2 regions of the Caballeronia sp. Lep1P3 genome follow, and region 1 is predicted to be linked to the other one. Evidence: riboswitches for the same ligand, from Rfam matches in the RefSeq annotation. Region 1 holds a riboswitch; the other holds the start of a gene.
The links. A riboswitch is a leader RNA that binds a small molecule or an ion and turns the genes downstream of it on or off. The one in region 1 is predicted to bind thiamine pyrophosphate.

Region 1 (7,291 bases):
GGGGACCTTCACATCGCCGATCATGAAGATCTTCGCCACCGTCCACACGATCACGACCACCGACACCACGATCCACGGCAGCCAGCCCTGCGCGCCCGGAACCGTCGCGCGCGTCTGCGCGAGGCGATCGACGTTCACGGCGAAGCGCTCGTCCGGCGCGGGCTTCCATACGCGCAGGAAAGCAATCGTGAGAATCAGCGAGACGAGCGACGAAAGCACGTCGGTCAGGGCATAGCTGATGTAGTTCGACGTCACGTACTGCGTGAGCGCGAACGCGCCGCCCGAGACGAGCAGCACCGGCCACACGCGCAGCATGTTGCGAAAGCCGGCGTAGATGCCGATCACATAGAACGGCAGGAAGAACGCGAAGAGCGGCAATTGGCGGCCGACCATTTTCGCGAGCGCGTCGGTCGGCAGGTGCGTGACGGCGCCGAGCACGGTGATCGGCACGCCGAGCGCGCCGAAGGCCACCGGCGCCGTGTTGAAAATCAGCGTGAAGGTGAGCGCTTCGAGCGTCGGGAAACCGAGCAGGATCAGCAGCGAACTGGTGATCGCGATCGGCGTGCCGAAACCGGAAATGCCTTCCAGCAGCGCGCCGAACGAGAAGCCGATCACGACGAGCACGATGCGCCGGTCGTTCGGAAGGTTATCGACCATCCAGAGGCGAAAGGCCTCGAATCGTCCGGAGCGTTGCGCGACGTTATAGAGCAGGATCGCGGCGAACACGATCCACATGACCGGCCACAGCGCGAAGACCGCGCCCGCCGCGACCGAATTCAGCGCGAGGCCGACCGGAAAGCCCCATCCCGCCACCGCGATGATCAGCGCGACGATCAGGCCGGCGAGCGATGCCTGCCAGGCGGGCCGTCTCGCCCAGCCGAGCAGCACCAGCACGACGACGATAGGCAGCGCCGCAACGATGAACGAGAGCGCCAGGGAATTCGCAATGGGGGTGAGTAGCTGATGGAACATCGGGTCTCCGTTTCTTGTGTTGGCGAGGCGGCGGCCGCGAGCCGCCATGCGCGTGGAGTGTCGTTGTTCCATCAGCGGGAGCGGCGGCCGCCGCTTTAAGCACCCGCATAACGCGCCCACTAAGAATAGGTGACGGATGGACTCCGTCAAGCCGTGAAAGCCCGCAGTCAGCCCTCGACGGCCGCGCCGTTGTCATCCACCGTGGACGGCGTTTGCCGGAACACCCAGACGGTCAGAAGGGCGAGAGAAGCGAGCATCCAGAGCAGAAAAAACACAAAAGCCATCATGTCCGATCCCCGAGAACGGAAGTTGGCGACGGCGGCGCGCCGTCGCATCGCGGCAAACTGGGACGGTAGATAGCCAGAACCGTGCCAATCGTCTGGCGATATCCGCCAAACGCTTGTCGGAAAAGGAAAGTGCGATGGCGAACCGATGCGCGCGCGGGACGCGCGCGGCGCATTGCATCGGAAAATGTTGCAGGTGTGTTACGCGCAGGCGTTTCGTGGTTCGATTTCAGCGATTTTTGTCGCACGCGCGATGTCGTCGCGTGCTTGCGTGGCTCAGTGTCCGTGGCCGCCGCCACCGAACCCGCCGTGGCCGCCGCCGAACCCGCCGTGGCCGCCTTGCCAGCCAGTGCCGCCGCCATGCCAGCCGCCGCCGCCGTGCCATCCGCCGCCGCCGTGCCAGCCGTATCCACGGCCCCAGCAGCATCCGCCGCCGCCCCAGTAGCCGAAGCCGACGGAGATCGCGGGATAGCCATAGCCGTAATAGGCCGGATACGCTCCATACGCCGCATACGGATAAGGCGGGTAATACGCATACGCCGGATAGGGCGCGTAGTAATCGACGCCCGGCGATACCGCCGCGTATTGATACTGCACCGGCGCGGTCGAGTACGCCGCGCCCGACGCGGCCGATGCCGCCGACGCGCCTTGCTGCGGCACCACGAATTCGCGCTGGGCGTAAGCCGCGTTGACGGTCGGGTAGTAATAAGCCGGGTAATCGGGATACGGGTAATAGCAGCCGCTCAACAGCACTGCCGCGGCAAGCGCGGCCACGGCTGCCTTGGGTCCGGGAATGAAACGGGGGGAATTCATGATGCTGCTCCTTGCATACAGCTTGTTTTCCGGACTTGTGAGGTTCAAGCGGTCTCAACCGAACCGGTCCGTCAAGGAGAAGCTTAGTCGATCGATGCGTCCGGCGCGCAGCACGCCGTGTCAGTACGATGGCCGGTATCGCTTCCTGTAACAGACATGAAACAACGGTCTTTCGAACGGCGGCACGCGGCAACGTCGAGCGCGCCGCTCGCCCGAAACCGGCGCTTACTTGCCGACCTGATTGCCGATGATCCCGCCGACCGCCGCGCCGCCGAGCGTCGAGAGTGCGCCGCCGCCGATCACGGCGCCGCCCGCCGCGCCCACGCCCGCGCCGATGGCGGTATCGCGCTGACGCGTCGTCATGCTGTCGCAGCCGGTGAGTCCGGCGAAGAGAGCTACGAGGGTTGCAGCGGCGCCGATTTGTTTGATGTTTTTCATGTCGACTCTCCAATACGATGATGGAATGAATCGGCAGCGGCGAGGCGGATGTCGATGCGGACAGCCGAACGCCTGCCGCGCGTTTTCGCCGGTTCGTTCGTAAAGCAGCATGAAAGATGCCCGAATCGGCGAAACGGCCCCGCCGCACGCGTGCGCGGCGGGCCCCTCGTCGTCATGCCGTCAGTGCATCGCTGCATCAGGTCGGCTGGTAAATCTCCGCGCCTTTCTTCACGAACTCGATCGCTTTCGTCTGCATGCCGTGCGTGAGCGCGTCGGTCTCGGAGACGCCCTGCTTCGCCGCGAAATCGCGCACGTCCTGCGTGATTTTCATCGAGCAGAAGTGCGGGCCGCACATCGAACAGAAATGCGCGACCTTCGCCGAATCCTTCGGCAGCGTCTCGTCGTGGAATTCGCGCGCCTTGTCCGGGTCGAGACCGAGATTGAACTGATCCTCCCAGCGGAATTCGAAGCGCGCCTTCGAGAGCGCGTTGTCGCGCACCTGCGCGCCCGGATGACCCTTCGCCAGATCGGCCGCGTGCGCCGCCAGCTTGTAGGTGATGATGCCTTCCTTCACGTCGTCCTTGTTCGGCAGTCCGAGGTGTTCCTTCGGCGTCACGTAGCAGAGCATGGCGGTGCCGAACCAGCCGATCATCGCCGCGCCGATGCCCGACGTGATGTGGTCGTAGCCCGGCGCGATGTCGGTGGTGAGCGGCCCGAGCGTGTAGAACGGCGCCTCGTCGCACCATTCCAGCTGCAGGTCCATGTTCTCCTTGATGAGCTGCATCGGCACGTGGCCGGGGCCTTCGATCATCACCTGAACGTCGTGCTTCCACGCGATCTGCGTGAGTTCCCCGAGCGTCTTGAGTTCGCCGAGTTGCGCTTCGTCGTTGGCGTCGTAGATGGAGCCGGGGCGCAGGCCGTCGCCGAGCGAGAACGAGACATCGTATTGCTTCATGATTTCGCAGATGTCCTCGAAGTGCTCGTAGATGAAGCTCTCCCTGTGATGCGCGAGGCACCACTTCGCCATGATCGAGCCGCCGCGCGACACGATGCCCGTCATGCGGTTCGCCGTCAGCGGCACGTATTGCAGGCGCACGCCCGCGTGGATCGTGAAGTAATCGACGCCTTGCTCCGCCTGCTCGATCAGCGTGTCGCGAAAGATTTCCCACGTCAGGTCTTCGGCTTTGCCGTTCACCTTTTCCAAAGCCTGATAGATCGGCACCGTGCCAATTGGCACCGGCGAATTTCGGATGATCCACTCGCGCGTTTCGTGGATGTGCTTGCCGGTCGAGAGGTCCATCACGGTGTCGCCGCCCCAGCGGATCGCCCAGGTCATCTTGTCGACTTCCTCGCCGATGGACGAGCTGACCGCCGAATTACCGATGTTCGCGTTGATCTTCACGAGGAAGTTGCGGCCGATGATCATCGGCTCGCTTTCCGGGTGATTGATGTTCGCGGGGATGATCGCGCGGCCGCGCGCCACTTCCTCGCGCACGAATTCGGGCGTGATCGCCTTCAGTGCGTCCTTGCCGAAGGCCGCCGCGCCGAACGCCTGCCCGGGATGCTGGCGGCCCATCATCTGCGCGAGCTTTTCGCCGTTCGGGCCGCTCGTTCTGAGGCTCTCGAGATACTCGGCGCGTCGCTGGTTTTCGCGAATCGCGATGAACTCCATCTCGGGCGTGACGATGCCCGCGCGGGCGTAGTGCATCTGCGTGACGTTTTTGCCCGCGAGCGCGCGGCGCGGCTTGCGATGCAGACCGGGAAAGCGCAGTTCGGCCGTCTTCGGATCGGCGGCGCGTTCGCGGCCGAATTCGCTGGATAGCCCGGCGAGTTCTTCGGTGTCACCGCGCGCGTCGATCCAGCCGGCGCGCAGCGCGGACAGGCCCGAGCGGATGTCGATGGAAGCGTCGGGATCGGTGTACGGGCCTGACGTGTCGTACACGTAGACGGGCGGATTCTTCTCGCCGCCGAAGCCATCGGGCGTATCCGACTGCGTGATCTCGCGCATCGGCACGCGGATGCCGGGCGTCGAGCCGGTCACGTAGACCTTGCGCGAATTGGGAAGCGGCGCGATGGCGGCGGCATCCACGACGGCGTTTTCGGACAGAAACTTCGGGTTGGCATTCATGCTGTCTCTCCTTGTCGACCGCAGTCGGCGCGTATGCGCTCGCCGCGGTCCCATGCAAGCGATTGCGTTGGGACGAATGTTTCGCCGATGCAGCGCCGACGCGCGAACGAACGCCGTCGAGCTCGGCTGACTCAGGAGCTAAACAGGGAAGAACGAGATGGAAAGGTGCGGGCCGGCAAGCGTGACGCGTAGAAGAAAACCGAAAGCGTCTGGGCCCGAACGCTTCCCTGCGCTGGCATTATCCAGATCAGGTTCAAAGGGTATTTCTCACCCACGAGACACGGACGAAACGGTCAATGAAGCCGACCGGAATCGCGATGTGCCGCGCAGGACCCCCGCGTTAGCAGCCGACACCATACACTGCGGCGTCGCGTTCTGGCAACCATTCGCGAAATGCCCGTTTCGCCGATGGCGCTTGCTGCATAATGGCGGGCGCCGCTTTTTCGGGATTACCCGGATCGCGGCGTTTCATCACAGCGCGTTTCGCCTGCGCCGCCATCTCGGCACTTCAATCCGCACTCCATCGCTTCATCATGCTGCCGTGTTTTCCCGGTTTCACCGCGCAACAAGCGCGTTGCGCACGCCCGCCGTGCGCTCGGTTCGCCGCTGGCCGTCACGTCTTTTCTGGCCGCGCCGCGCGGCCGGCCAGCATCGCGGAGTAACGCATGTCCGCCTTGCCGCCGCGTCTGCCTTTCTCCGTACCCGATCGCTTTCCGTTTCGCGCGCCGCGCTCCCGCAAGGGGCCGATCGTGCTGGCGCTCGCCGTCGTCTATCTCGTCTGGGGATCGACGTATCTCGGGATTCATCTGGCGCTCGATTCCTTTCCGCCGCTGATGCTCGGCGGGCTGCGCAATCTCTTCGCCGGCATCGGGCTTTTCGCGATCGCCGTGCATCGCAAGGCGGTGTGGCCGAGCGCGCGCGAAGTGCGCAACGCGGCGCTCGTCGGCACGCTGCTCGAAGGGCTGTCGAGCGGGATGATGGCCTACGGCATGCGCACGGTCGCGACCGGGACAGCCGCCGTCATGGTCGCGACGGTCCCGCTTTTCGCGACGATCTTCGCCGCGCTCGCGGGTCGCGGCGTCAGCAAGGGCGAGTGGAGCGCGGTGGGGCTGGGGCTCGTCGGCATCGTGCTGCTCAATCACGGCGATCCGTCGTCGAGTTCGACTTACGGCACGCTCGCCATTCTGTGCGCGGCGGTCTTCTGGGCGGGCGGCGCGCATCTCGCGAGCCGCCTGTCGCAGCCGTCCGACCTGCTGATGTCCACCGCGCTTCAGATCGGGCTGGGCGGGCTGATCGCGACGACCATCGCGCTGCTCTCCGGCGAGCGGCTCACGCACGTCGGCTTCGGCGCGGGCGTGTCGTTCCTGTATCTGATGCTGATCGGTTCGATGGCCGCCTACGTCGCGTACAACTTCCTGATCCGGCAGACGAGCACGATCGTCGCGACGAGTTGCCTGTACGTGAATCCGGTGGTCGCGGTGCTGCTCGGCGCGCTCTTGCTCGGCGAAGCCATCACGCGCTGGACCGTCATCGCGACGGCCGTCATTCTGTCGAGTGTCGCGCTGTCGCTCTGGTTCGATTACCGGCGGCGCGGGCTCGTCTGATTCTTCCTGCGTTTGTAAGAACCGCCGTTCGCCGCGCGTGGCGTCATACGCGCTGCTGCTGCGAGCTTGCGTTTCCCCGCATCCCGAGCAATTCCTCTAATGATTCGGGAAGCCTTTCCGGACAAGGCTTCGCAGCCATTCGACGCCTTGCGCGCACCGCAACGGGGCACGGACGTTGCTCGTTTCCGGCGCCCCGCGACGTTCCATCGACGCGGGCTTCAGCAGCCAGAAACGAGGCGGCGAGCGCGCTTCTCGCGCGTCCTCGAGACCCAAGCCCAACGATCAGAAAAAGGAAGGTGGCACATGAAGATCATTCGCACCGTTACGGCGCTTGCCGCCGTCGCCGCGCTCGTGTCCGCTTGCGGCGGAAGCTCGGACGACGTCGGCAAGGAACTCGGCCTCACGCAGCCGCAGGTCCATTTCATCCACGCCATTCCGAGCGGCCCGAACGTCGACTTCTACGATAACGGCAAGGTGCTGCAGCCGAACCTCGGCTACAAGGCCGTGACCAACTTCGCGAACATCGGCACCGGCCAGCACAACTTCTCGTATGCGGCCGTGGATACGGCGACGACGCTCGCGAGCGACAGCAGCATCAGCGATGCCGCGAAGGGTCACGAGTACACGGTGATCGCGCTGCCCGACGCGGGCTTCCTGCCGTCGATCGCCGTCATCGACGATCCGTTCGACAAGGGGCTGCTTTCGGGCAGCGCGCGCGTGCGCGGGTTCAATGCATCGGCGAATGCGCAGAACCTCGATCTGTATCTGGTCGCGCCGGGCGCGGACATCGGCGCCGTCAATCCGACGATGGCGAGCGTCGCGTTCAAGAACGCGGTGCCCGCGACGACGCAGGACTCGATCTACGTCTCGGGCGGCACCTATCAACTCATCGCGACGCTGCCGGGTTCGAAGACGCCGGTGTACAAGTCGGCGTCGTTCGATCTCGCGAACAATGCCGACTGGCTCGTGACGACGCTGCCCGCGGGCAATGCGCTCTCGCAAGTGGTGCCGAACAGCATTCGCGTGCTGGTGGCGCAAGGCGGCAATACGCA
Region 2 (7,291 bases), 1.5 Mb from region 1:
GACAGATGCGCCAGCGCGTCGACGCCGCCGGCCAGTCGCCCAGGCGCGCACGGATTTTCTCCGCCATTCCGACGAGTTCGTCGGCGGGCGGCCAGAACACTTCGCGTCCGATGAGCGTCATGCGGCGCCTCCGTCCTGATGCCAGAACGGCATGCCGACGACCGGCGTGCTCGCCTGTGCGCTATCGCGCTCGGCCATCGGTCCCGCGAGGAACGCGCTGCGGCCCGCCTCGACGCCCAGCGCGAACGCGCGCGCCATCTGCGGCGGAAACGTCGCCTGCGAGACGGCCGTGTTGAGCAGCACGCCGTCGAAGCCCCACTCCATCACCTGACACGCATGCGACGGCACGCCGAGACCCGCATCGACGATCAGCGGCACATCCGGCAGGCGCTCGCGCAACGTGCGCAAGCCGTAGGGATTCGTCACGCCTTTGCCGGTGCCGATGGGCGCGCCCCACGGCATCAGCGCCTCGCAGCCGGCATCGAGCAGGCGCCGGCCGATCACGAGGTCTTCCGTGCAGTACGGCAGCACCTTGAAGCCGTCGCGCACGAGCTTCGCCGCCGCCTCGACGAGTCCGATCGGGTCGGGCTGAAGCGTGTAGTCGTCGCCGATCAGTTCGAGCTTGATCCACGGCGTATCGAACACTTCGCGCGCCATGTACGCCGTCGTCAACACCTCGTCGACGCTCTGGCAGCCCGCCGTGTTCGGCAAGAGCGCGACACCGTGGCGCTTTAATTCGTCGAAGAAGCCGGCTTCGCCCGTTTCCGACTGACGGCGCAGCGCAACGGTCACCATGCCGGGACGCGCGGCGTCGATGGAATCCGACAGCGATTGCAGCGACGGATATCGCGACGTGCCGAGCAGCACGCGGCTCGGAAATGTCTCGCCGTAGAGCGTGAGGGAATCGGCGGTATGGGTGGTCATGGTTCGATCCTCGGGTTTCAGCCGCCCGCGACGGGCGAAACGACGTCGAGCTTGTCGCCGGGCGAAAGCGCCTTGGTGCCGTGCTCGCCGCGCGCGACGAACTGGCCGTTTAATGCCACGGCGAACGGCGGTTTCGCGCCGAATGCGGCAAGCGCGTCGGTCACGGTCGCCGTCTCGGGCAACGTGAACGCGCGCTGATTGATGTGGATGTTCATGGTTTGTCTCCGGTTCACGCGGTCGCCGGCTCGAATGCGCCGTGCAGCAGCGCGGACCATCGCGCGTCGCGGCGGAAATCGTCGAATGAGGCGGCGTCATGCACGGACCCGCCGATGAGCGCATCCGCGAGCGCGCAGGCGCTGTCCGCGACTTCGGGCGCGATCATGAAGCCGTGCCGATACAGCCCGTTCACGCGCACCGTGCGCGCGCCGTCCCAGACGATCGCCGGCCGATGGTCCGGCAGCGTCGGCCGGCATTGCGAGTTGAGTTCGAGGATGCGCGCCTCGCCGAATCCCGGATGAACCGCGAACGCCGCGCTCAGCAGTTCGAGCGCCGAGCGCACGCTGACCGGCGACATGTCCTCGCCTTCGACTTCGGTCGCGCCGATCACGTAGAGGTCGTTCTCTTTCGGCGCGATGTAGAGCGGATAGCGCGGATGCAGCAGGCGCACGGGCCGCGTGAGCCGGATGCCCGGCGCATGCACGCGCGCCACTTCGCCACGGATGCCGCGCAGCGCGGGCCACGCGGGTTTGCCGCCGAGCCCGCGGCAATCGATGATCCAGCGTGCGTCGGGCATCGCATCGACGGGCGTGTTCCAGTGCGCGCGCACCCCGCGCGCCGCCAAGCCCGCCGCGAGCGCCTTCAGCGCCTGCCGGTTGTCGAGCTGGCCTTCGTGCGGCAGCAGCCAGCCTTGCGCGAAACGTGCGCCGAGCGCCGGCTCGGCTTGCTCGACCTGCGCGCCCGCGAGCTTGACGAATCCGCCATCGAGGAGCGCGGACGGCGCGTTCGCGCGCAGCCGGCGCTCGAAAAGCGGCGCCTCCGCGCGATCCGCGCCGTGCCACACGACAAGCGTGCCGTTGCGCTGAAAGAAGACCGGCTCGGGCAAGGCCGCGATGAGCGCCGGCCAGCGCGCGAGCGACGCCGCGCCGAGTTCCACGACGAGCGGCTCGGCGCTCGTGGCTTCCGCGAGCGGCGCGAGCATCGCGGCGGCGACCCACGCGGCCGACTGCGAGCCGGCTTCGTCGCCGCGATCGTACAGCGCGACGTCGTGCCCCGCGCCCGCCAGTTGCCACGCGACGAGCCGCCCGATGAGCCCGCCGCCGATCACGGCGAAATCGGGCCGGCGCGCGTCGGCCTGATCGATGCTGTTCACTATCCGATGCCTCCGAATACGGTCCCACGGCGTTCGGCGCGCGCGAGAGGCGCACACCGATCCACGAACGAGGACGAAGCAGCGGGAAGAGAGACCGGCACGGCGTCGCCAAGGGACGCATCGAGCGGAAAAGGAAGACTGGAAGAAACTGGAGGAAGGCGTGAACCGCGCGCGTTCTCCGGAAACTTCCCTCGCCGGTATTACCCGGATCGGGTGCAAAGGGTCTCTCTCAGCCTCGTGTCCGCACGATGCGCGGCATCGCCAATCACGAAGCACCCCTGTTTCGTCGCAGGCCATTAGAGCATAAAAGCCAAAGCCGCTGCAAACCGGGATTGCCCGCGCCGGCGGGCGCTCCGGTCGCGCGCGGCGGCACTCTGGCACAATGCCCCGAATGACCGGTCATCGAACGATCGCACCGGATTAAGCGACGGTTAAGGCAGCAACTCGACAATCTGCGGCGCTGGACGGCCGCACGCCCGCGTCCGCAGCAAACGTCTCAACCCGCCGGCGCGCCGGCGCATCAGCAGGAAGGTCATGGTCAACTCGAACCCCGAAAACACGCAGCAAAAAGCGGACGAAGTCTCGGCGTGGAGCCTCATCAAACCGTTCTGGGTGTCGGAGGAGCGCGGCATCGCGTGGGGGCTGCTCGTGGCGATCATCGCGATCAACATGACGGTCGTGTGGATCAACGTGCGGCTCAACAGCTGGAACGCGGACTTCTATAACGCGCTGCAGAACAAGAACGTGCGCGATTTCCCGCACTTGCTGCTGATCTTCACGGGCCTCGCGTTCGCGTACATCCTGCTTGCCGTCTATGGCCGGTATCTGCGGCAGATGCTCGCGTTCCGCTGGCGGCAGTGGCTCACGAACAAGTATCTCGAGCAATGGTTCGGGGACCGCGCGTTCTACCGCATCGAGCGCGACCGTCTCGCCGACAACCCCGACCAGCGTATCAGCGACGACCTGCAATCCTTCGCGACCACGACGCTCACGCTCTCGCTCGACCTGCTCTCCACGCTCGTCACGCTCGTCACGTTCATCACCATTCTCTGGACGATCGCGGGCGCGCTCACGCTCACGGTCATGGGCAAGCCGCTCGTCATTCCCGGCTACATGGTGTGGGCCGCGGCGCTTTACGCGATTCTCGGCTCGCTCATCATCCAGAAGGTCGGGCATCCGCTCGTGTCGATCAACTACCAGCAGCAGAAGGTGGAAGCGGACTTCCGCTTCGGCCTGATTCGCGTGCGCGAGAACGCCGAGCAGATCGCGTTCTATGACGGCATCGCGACCGAGACCGCGAACGCGAAGAGCATCTTCCAGCGCATCCGCGACAACTGGTGGCTCATCATGAAGTACACGAAGCGCATGACCTTCGTGCTTTCCTTCTACGGCCAGATCGCGATCATCTTTCCGATCATGGTGGCCGCGCCGCGCTACTTCGCGGGCGCGTTTTCATTCGGCGTGCTGATGCAGATTTCGTCGGCGTTCGGCACCGTCAGCGATTCGTTCTCGTGGTTCATCAACAGTTATTCGACGCTGGTCGAATGGCGCGCCACGGTGAATCGTCTGCGCGAATTCAAGCGCGTGATGCGCTCGACGCATATCCGCGAGGAGACATCGCCCGCGACCGAGCGCGGCGGCATCAACCTGCACTACACGAGCACGCCGTCGCTCACGACGAGCGGCCTGCTGCTCGCGCTACCGAACGGCACGCCGCTTTCGCGCGTGGCGGACGTCTCCATCGAGCCGGGTTCGCGGTGGCTCGTCGTGGGGCCGTCGGGTTCGGGCAAGAGCACGCTGATGCGCGCGCTCGCGGGGCTCTGGCCGTTCGGCGACGGCACGATCGACGCGCCCGTCGACGCCAGGATGATGTTCATTCCGCAGCAAAGCTATCTGCCGATCGGCGCGTTGCGCGCGGCGCTGTCGTATCCGTCGCCAGCCGGTACGTTCACGGACGACCAGTCGCGCGAGGCATTGCGCGCGTGCAATCTCGAAGCGTATGCGGGCCGCCTCGACGAAAGCGCGCATTGGGCGCGCAGCCTGTCGCCGGGCGAGCAGCAACGGCTGGCGGCCGCGCGCGTGCTGCTGCACAAGCCCGACTTCGTGTTCCTCGACGAAGCCACGAGCGCGCTCGATGCCGATAACGAACTGCACATCTACAACACGCTCGTCGACCGCTTGCCGAAGGCCGCGATTCTGAGCGTCGCGCATCGGGAATCGGTGGCGTTGTTTCATGATTACCGGATCGAGATCGAGCGGGCGATGGTGGAGGCTTAGGTTTTCTTTTGCGGGATGTTTTGGAATCCGCGCTGGGTGTGTGGCAGTGCGGTTCTCTCGGGTGCTTAGTCAAGCTGCAGATTATTAGCTGCCGGTCGGTGCGCGAAAGCGCGTCAGAATCTAGACCCAATGTGCCTCGCAAGGACATCGCATTCATGCGGTGTCGACCCTTCCTTTCAAACATCTACGATTGACGCGGAGTTACATTTTGTAATCCCGTCTTTCGCATGTGCATGGCTTGCTAGACTTACAGTCATCGGTGACTAATTACCGATGAATGATAAAAACGTCTCAAAAAGGCTATGTTCAAAATGCACAAGAATTTCGCAAAGATAATCGCGGCAGCGCTTTTCGCTCTGGGGTCGACTCACGCATTCGCAACCTCCATTACATTGGATTGCTCAGGTGGGTCAGTAGGCACCTGCACAGCGACAGCAAACGGCGACGTCGACTTGACAACTGCCCATTGGGAAGGAAAGGATATTGCTGTTTTGCAGACCAACTACAATTCTGCGTCCAGCACGGCAAGCGCTACATGCCCGACTTATACGCACAAAAGTCGTCTTATCGAAGGCGCCTATAACGGCTATGTCAGCATTTCCGTAAAGACAAAAAGCGAGGTTGCCGCAGATGGATTGCTCAAGGCCACTGTGCCGGTCGCGTGCATGGTCCGCCAGTGATGCTTCGACGCCTGTGAACCGCGACGATTGACCGCTTCAGGTCGGACAGGAGAAAGGGCTTCTTGAGCCAATAATCACGACCCAATCCGCACAATTGCGCCCGATCGATCGTCCGCTCATTGAAGAACGGCAAATCTTCGCAAAAAGCAAAAAGGCCACGCATAGCGTGGCCTTTTTGCTCTCAAACGCGAGATATTTACCGCGGCAACTCGCTATGCCCCATCAAATACGCATCCACCGACCGCGCGCACTGCCGTCCTTCGCGAATCGCCCACACAACCAGCGATTGCCCGCGCCGCATGTCGCCCGCGGTGAACACTTTATCGACCGACGTGTAATACGCCTTTTCCCCCTCGGTAGATGCGCGCACGTTCCCGCGCGCGTCCTTGTCCACGCCGAACGCGTCCAGCACCGGCGAAAGCGGCTGCGTGAAACCCATCGCGAGCAGCACGAGATCGGCCTTCATTTCGAATTCGGAGTTCGGCACTTCGACCATCTTGCCGCCCTTCCACTCGACGCGCACCGCGATCAGCTGCTCGACCTTGCCGTTCTTGCCTTCGAAGCGCTTGGTCGCTACCGACCAGTCGCGATCGCACCCTTCTTCATGCGATGACGACGTGCGCAGCTTGATCGGCCAATACGGCCAGACGAGCGGCTTGTTCTCTTCCTCGGGCGGCTGCGCGAGCAGTTCGAACTGCGTCACGCCCTTCGCGCCATGACGGTTCGACGTGCCGACGCAATCGGAACCCGTATCGCCGCCGCCGATCACGACGACATGCTTGCCCTTCGCGACCAGTTGATCCGCGACCTTGTCGCCAGCGTTGACCTTGTTTTGCTGCGGCAGGAATTCCATCGCGAAATAAATGCCTTCCAGCTCGCGCCCCGGCACCGGCAGATCGCGCGGCATTTCGGAGCCGCCCGCGACCACCACCGCGTCGAATTGCTCCTTCAGCTCGTCGGGCGTGATCGTTTCCTTCGCCGTATTGCCGATGTGCGCGGGAATCGCGTCCTTGCCGACGAACACGTTCGTGCGGAACGACACGCCTTCCGCTTCCATCTGGCGCATGCGGCGATCGATCAGCCACTTCTCCAGCTTGAAGTCGGGAATGCCATAGCGCAGCAGTCCGCCGATGCGATCGTTCTTCTCGAACACGACGACATCGTGCCCCGCGCGCGCCAGTTGCTGCGCGACCGCAAGCCCCGCCGGGCCGGAACCGACGACAGCGACCTTCTTGCCGGTCTTATGCTTCGGCGGCTGCGGCGCGACCCAGCCTTCTTCCCACGCCTTGTCGATGATCTTGCGCTCGATCGACTTGATGCCGACCGGATCTTCGTTGATGCCGAGCGTGCACGCGGCCTCGCACGGCGCCGGGCAGATGCGGCCCGTGAATTCCGGGAAGTTGTTGGTCGAATGCAGGACGTCGATCGCGCTCTTCCAATCCTGGCGGAAAACGAGATCGTTGAAATCCGGAATGATGTTGTTGACCGGACAGCCGTTGTTGCAGAACGGAATGCCGCAGTCCATGCAGCGCGCGCCCTGAATCTTCGCGTCGTCGTCGGTCAGTGCGGCGACGAATTCCTTGTAGTGCTTGACGCGGGTGAGCGGTGCTTCGTATGCCTCGTGGCGGCGTTCGAATTCGAGAAAACCGGTTGCCTTGCCCATTTCTTTCTCTGTATTTGGTGAGGATCGCGCTCCCCGATGCACTGCATCGGGGAGCTTTTCTATCTGGCTCGTTCGGGCTTTAAGCCGCCAGCGCTTCGTTGGCTTTCTTCGCGCCCAACTCGCCGAGCGCGCGTTTGTATTCGGTCGGGAAGACCTTCACGAACTGACGGCGCGACGCGTCCCAGTTCTCGAGCAGCGCCTTCGCGCGCGGCGATCCGGTGAACTGGAAATGACGTTCGATCAGGCCCTTGAGCAACGCTTCGTCGGTCTGGGCGGCGTGCCACAGCGCGCGATCCACCGTGCGCTCCTGCTCGGCCTGTTGCAGCACCGGATCGAGCGCGACCATCGACTTGTTGCACTTGGCCCCGAACGTGCCGT

Region 2: it holds a riboswitch for thiamine pyrophosphate, as region 1 does, so the genes downstream of both, LDZ27_RS01810 (FAD-dependent oxidoreductase) here and thiC (phosphomethylpyrimidine synthase ThiC) in region 1, are expected to answer to the same signal.

What each region holds. Positions count from the first base shown of each region.
Region 1 covers NZ_CP084265.1:1,987,966-1,995,256, reverse strand. The annotation lists gene LDZ27_RS09380 (L-lactate permease) at 1-972, opposite strand, end outside; gene LDZ27_RS09375 (hypothetical protein) at 1,533-2,069, opposite strand; gene LDZ27_RS09370 (glycine zipper 2TM domain-containing protein) at 2,295-2,507, opposite strand; gene thiC (phosphomethylpyrimidine synthase ThiC) at 2,704-4,635, opposite strand; TPP riboswitch at 4,842-4,982, opposite strand; gene LDZ27_RS09360 (EamA family transporter) at 5,301-6,239, shown strand; gene LDZ27_RS09355 (DUF4397 domain-containing protein) at 6,543-7,291, shown strand, end outside.
Region 2 covers NZ_CP084265.1:382,493-389,783, reverse strand. The annotation lists gene thiE (thiamine phosphate synthase) at 1-121, opposite strand, end outside; gene LDZ27_RS01820 (thiazole synthase) at 118-924, opposite strand; gene thiS (sulfur carrier protein ThiS) at 942-1,139, opposite strand; gene LDZ27_RS01810 (FAD-dependent oxidoreductase) at 1,154-2,293, opposite strand; TPP riboswitch at 2,463-2,583, opposite strand; gene LDZ27_RS01805 (ABC transporter ATP-binding protein/permease) at 2,828-4,570, shown strand; gene LDZ27_RS01800 (hypothetical protein) at 4,882-5,250, shown strand; gene LDZ27_RS01795 (glutamate synthase subunit beta) at 5,447-6,913, opposite strand; gene LDZ27_RS01790 (glutamate synthase-related protein) at 6,993-7,291, opposite strand, start outside.